DNA from 2 places in the Abiotrophia defectiva ATCC 49176 genome. Region 1 is predicted to be linked to the other one. Evidence: predicted binding sites of a transcription regulator. Region 1 holds the regulator's gene; the other holds the start of a gene.

Evidence for each region. Region 1 encodes Rex, which represses fermentation and respiration genes when NADH is low (regulators of the CRP and FNR family bind a similar motif). Its sites were predicted from a motif close to TTGTGAANTANTTCACAA; they were not measured.
Region 2: the regulator Rex is predicted to act here: its motif matches at 1,404-1,421, upstream of V7R82_RS04760 (zinc-dependent alcohol dehydrogenase family protein).

What each region holds. Positions count from the first base shown of each region.
Region 1 covers NZ_CP146287.1:417,617-420,023, forward strand. Annotated here, with positions in the region: gene V7R82_RS02030 (MupG family TIM beta-alpha barrel fold protein) at 1-353, shown strand, start outside; gene V7R82_RS02035 (redox-sensing transcriptional repressor Rex) at 665-1,327, shown strand; gene V7R82_RS02040 ((deoxy)nucleoside triphosphate pyrophosphohydrolase) at 1,377-1,787, opposite strand; gene V7R82_RS02045 (cation-translocating P-type ATPase) at 2,118-2,407, shown strand, end outside.
Region 2 covers NZ_CP146287.1:1,015,235-1,017,641, reverse strand. Annotated here, with positions in the region: gene V7R82_RS04765 (NAD-dependent protein deacylase) at 1-231, opposite strand, end outside; gene V7R82_RS04760 (zinc-dependent alcohol dehydrogenase family protein) at 317-1,378, opposite strand; gene lepA (translation elongation factor 4) at 1,530-2,407, opposite strand, start outside.

The DNA of each region.
Region 1 (2,407 bases):
CCAGTCTCAATGATGGCCTGGTAGAGTTACGGGCCCAGGCTCCGCAAGCCTTGCTAGATCAAGTCTGGTCCAATCGGCCAGATGCCAGTGATTGGGTCATTCGGGCCTCGGAAACCCGCCAAGCCTTGCGCGGGCAAGAAGTGGTGGGGCAGCCTGGCCCTCGCCAGCGAGGGGACCTAGTCCTGGGCCGGGCCAACTATGGCAGCTATGCCAATGAACTGGAAATTTGCCTGACAGACTTGCCAGCGGATGACCGCCAGGCCATTGTCGGTCAAGTGGCTAGCTCAGATCTAGGCCTTCTGGACTATATTCGGGGCGACTGGTCTCGCTTTCGTTTGTCACTGAGCGAATAAAACAACCCCCATTGTTGCTAGCATAAGGCCATAATGGGGGTTGAATATTTAAGGAAAAATGACGAAGTGAAAAGGTTTGCACTATGAGAAGTTCTCTCATCGTAGCCTGAGTCACATAAAGATTCTTATTTGAAGTTTGTGTTATCACGTAAATGAAAGCGGATAAAGGCAGGAGTGCGACAATTATTACTGAACTATAATAATTGTATTAAGTTCACCCCTAAATAATGGAGTCTAGTCAAATATGATGATATACTAAAGATATCGACTGGAGAATAAGCGAAATATTTTTATGTGAAAGAAGTGATCAAATGCGTAGAGAAATACCAAAAGCAACTGTGAACCGGCTTCCTATTTACCATCGTTATTTACGATTTTTACAGAATGCCGGTAAGAAGCGGATCTCATCTACTGAACTCAGTGATGCGGTGAAAGTAGACAGTGCGACCATTCGTCGTGACTTCTCATACTTTGGCGCCTTGGGCAAACGGGGCTATGGCTATGATGTTGATTACTTATTAGACTTCTTCACCAAGACCCTGAACCAAGATCGTCTGACATCGGTTGCTCTCATCGGGGTAGGGAATCTGGGGAATGCGCTCCTCCATTATAACTTCCGCAAGAATAATAATGTGAGAATCGGGGCGGCCTTCGAAGTAGACCCTAAATTGATTGGGACCATTCAATCAGGAGTTCCTGTCTATTCCATTGATGAATTGTCAGAACAATTAGAAGCCCAAGGAATTGAAATTGCGCTCTTGACCGTACCGCAAGAAGAGGCAGCAGAAGCTGTAGAACGTTTGGTGGCAGCAGGCATCAAAGGGATTCTCAACTTCACGCCATTGCGTTTCGATGTGCCAAGTCATGTTCGTATGCAACATGTGGATTTAACCAATGAGTTGCAAACCTTGATTTATTTCATCGACAGCAACATGCATCAGCATGATGACTTTGTTGATTTCCGCAGACATTAAAATAGAGGCGACTAGGACTGGGTCCTGGTCGCCTTTGTTTTGTCTATAGCTATAAGGAGGAGCCTTCTTGGGCCAAGAGCTGAGCCGCTGGAATATCGACGGGCGCCCATTCTAAGCTCATAAGGTCTTGGGGCTGGATCCAACGGCTAGCCTGGTGCTCGACCAGGGTCAGATTGCCAGATAGGATCTTAGCCTTGTAGACTGCTAGCTGGATAGTGGCGAATTCATAGGCGTACTCTGCAGTCGTTACCCAGTCACCCACTTCAATTTCGAGGGTCAGTTCTTCCTTAATTTCCCGTGCCAGAGCTTGGGCTTCTGTCTCGCCAACTTCTAACTTACCACCGGGAAATTCCCAGAGTCCGGCTAGGCTCATTTCTTGGCCACGCTGTAGGCAGAGGACCTGGCCATCTTGGATAATGGCGGCACCTACTACACGAATGATTTTGCCTGTCTTTGTCATGTCAATCCCTCCACTTTTCTTCACTCCTATCCTAGCGCGTCCGGCCTCAATCGTCAAGATCGCTGCTTTTGTCAAAGCCAAAATAGCAAGTGTTTTTTTCTTGCTTTTTTGGCAGCTTAACTCTATAATAGTAAGAGTAATATAACCATTGACTTCATAAGGGAGTAACTAGAGCCTAGCTCGTTGGTATCAACAAATATGTAGCATCTGCTGCTGGTACTGACTGAAATAGTGAGACTTATGCTGATTCACTCGTTGGGTGGCGGCATAGGTCTTTTTTTACAAGCTGGGGCGGCCAGCATGAAGGAATGGATCAAATAGGAGGTTACTATGTCAACAAAATTATCAGCCTATAACCAAGAGGCGCAAGCCGTCATTGACAGCTTAGAAAGCCATGTTGAGACGGGCTTGACAGCTGCAGTGGCTGCGCAACGCTTGGAAGAGTTCGGTCCTAATGAACTCAAGGCCGAAGCTCATTCAACCCTCTTGCAGAAGTTTATTGAGCAATTCAAGGACTTCATGATTATCATCCTCGTGATTGCGGCGGCTGTCTCCTTCGTGGCCAGCCATGAGTGGCACGACGCGGTCATCATTCTCCTAGTGGTGGTGCTTAACGCCAT
Region 2 (2,407 bases), 600 kb from region 1:
AATCAAATGCTTACGGTAAAAATCATAGAAAAGCTGGGGATATTTACGATACATGCTATGACTAATCAGTTGTTCGGCTGAAAAGTTTCTACCTAAATCTTGACTATAAATGCCTTGGGCACTGCGAAAATCAGGGATACCCGATTCGGTTGAGACGCCTGCCCCACCGAAAAATACTAGGTGCTGGCTATTATTAATAATGGTTTGTAGACCTTGAATGTCTTCTTGCATAGGCTTCCCTCCTAACTTCTTTTTGACATAAAAAGTGACCGAGCCAGAGGCCCCGTCACTTATAGTAAAAGCGATCCTTCTTAGCCTAGCTTTGTGGGCTAAGGTCATTTTCAATCAGGACCTTAATGGCATTATTCTTAGAGGCTTCCCGGAAGACGTCATAAGCTTCTTCGATTTGAGACAATTTGAAGTAGTGGGTAACGAGCTCTTCAGGGTGAATCTTCTGAGCTTCTAGGGCTTGCAGCAGTTGTGGTGTGGTATTAGTTGATACTAAGCCAGTTGTTACGGTAATATTGCGAATCCAGAGTCTATCTAAGTCGAATTGCACAGGGACCCCATGGACACCCGCGTTAGCAATACGGCCATCAACTGCAATAATTTTTTGGCAGAAGTCAAAGGATGCTGGAATCCCCACCGCTTCAATGGCCACGTCAACCCCACGACCATCCGTTAAGTCAAAGATTTCCTTGATGGCTCTGTCAGTATCGGAATTATTAACCTTATGGGTAGCGCCGAACTTGAGGGCGGTATCTAGGCGGTGATCATCAATATCCACCATGATAATCTTAGCAGGAGAATAGAACTGAGCGGTTAAGAGTGAGCCCAAACCAACTGGTCCAGAACCAATAATGGCCACATTACAACCTGGCTCTACCCGACCTTTGAGGACCCCAATTTCATAACCCGTTGGTAGAATATCTGAAATCATAACCAAGGCTTCATCGCTAAGGCCTGCTGGTGGGTTATAGAGGGTATTGTCTGCGTGTGGAACACGGAGATATTCAGCCTGTGTGCCGTCGATTAAGTGGCCGAAAATCCAACCACCCTCGTCTTCACAGTGGGCATAAATCCCCTTCTTACAGTAATAACACTTACCGCAGGAGCAGACGCAGGAAACAATGACTTTATCGCCAGGCTTGAAGTTAGTCACGCTGGATCCAACTTCTTCGACAACCGCAATCCCCTCGTGTCCTAAAATCGTCCCATTTTGGACAGCTGGCACGTCACCCTTGATGATGTGTAGGTCTGTCCCACAGATGGTCGTTTTAAGCATACGAACAATTGCATCCGTTGGCTTCAAGATGACAGGCTTTGGCTTGTCAACGAATTTAGCTAGGCCAGGTTCAACATAGGTGTATGCTTTCATAGTAGACTCCTCCTTATTGTGAAATTTGTGAAATATACTACACTTATATTGTAAACCTTTTCTTAGGTGATTGCAAGCGATTACTTAATTATTTTGACCTTCTGTTTATACAAAAAAACTCCCACCATACTGGCTGGGAGCTTGATAGATATTAATCTTCGTCCATTTGAAGGACAGCCATGAAGGCTTCTTGTGGGACTTCCACGGTCCCAATTTGTTTCATCCGCTTTTTCCCCTCTTTTTGTTTCTCGAGGAGCTTTTTACGGCGGCTGACGTCCCCACCGTAGAGTTTAGCCGTTACGTCTTTACGCAAGGCCTTAATGGTGGTACGCGCTAGAATCTTATTACCGATAGCAGCCTGAACAGGCACTTCGAAGAGTTGTCGTGGGATGATGCCACGAAGTTTTTCTACTAATTCACGGCCACGACCGTAAGCAAAGTCCTTGTGGACAATCATGGAGAAGGCGTCAATCAGGTCGCCATTGAGCAGGATATCCATCTTAACTAGGTTAGATGGTTTGTAGCCAATTAATTCGTAGTCAAGGGATGCATAGCCTTTGGTATTGGATTTGAGCTTATCGAAGAAGTCATAGATGATTTCTGACAATGGTAACTCATAGACCACATTGACCCGGTAATCATCCAGATAATCCATGGTAATGAAGTTACCCCGCTTACGTTGGCCGATGTCCATGACTGCGCCAACATATTCATTAGGCACCATAATGGAGGCCTTAACGTAGGGCTCGTAGATTTCATCGATGACGGTTTGGTCTGGCATAGCGGACGGGTTATCCACGATGATTTCCTCGCCATTGGTCTTTTTGACCTTGTAAATAACCGAAGGCGCTGTGGTTATGAGGTTGATGTCGAACTCACGTTCCAGACGTTCCTGAATAACGTCCATGTGCAGCAAGCCTAAGAAACCCGTACGGAAGCCAAAGCCTAGGGCTTGCGAAGTTTCAGGCTCAAATTGTAAGGCCGCGTCATTGAGTTGGAGTTTTTCCAAGGCATCCCGCAAATCATTAT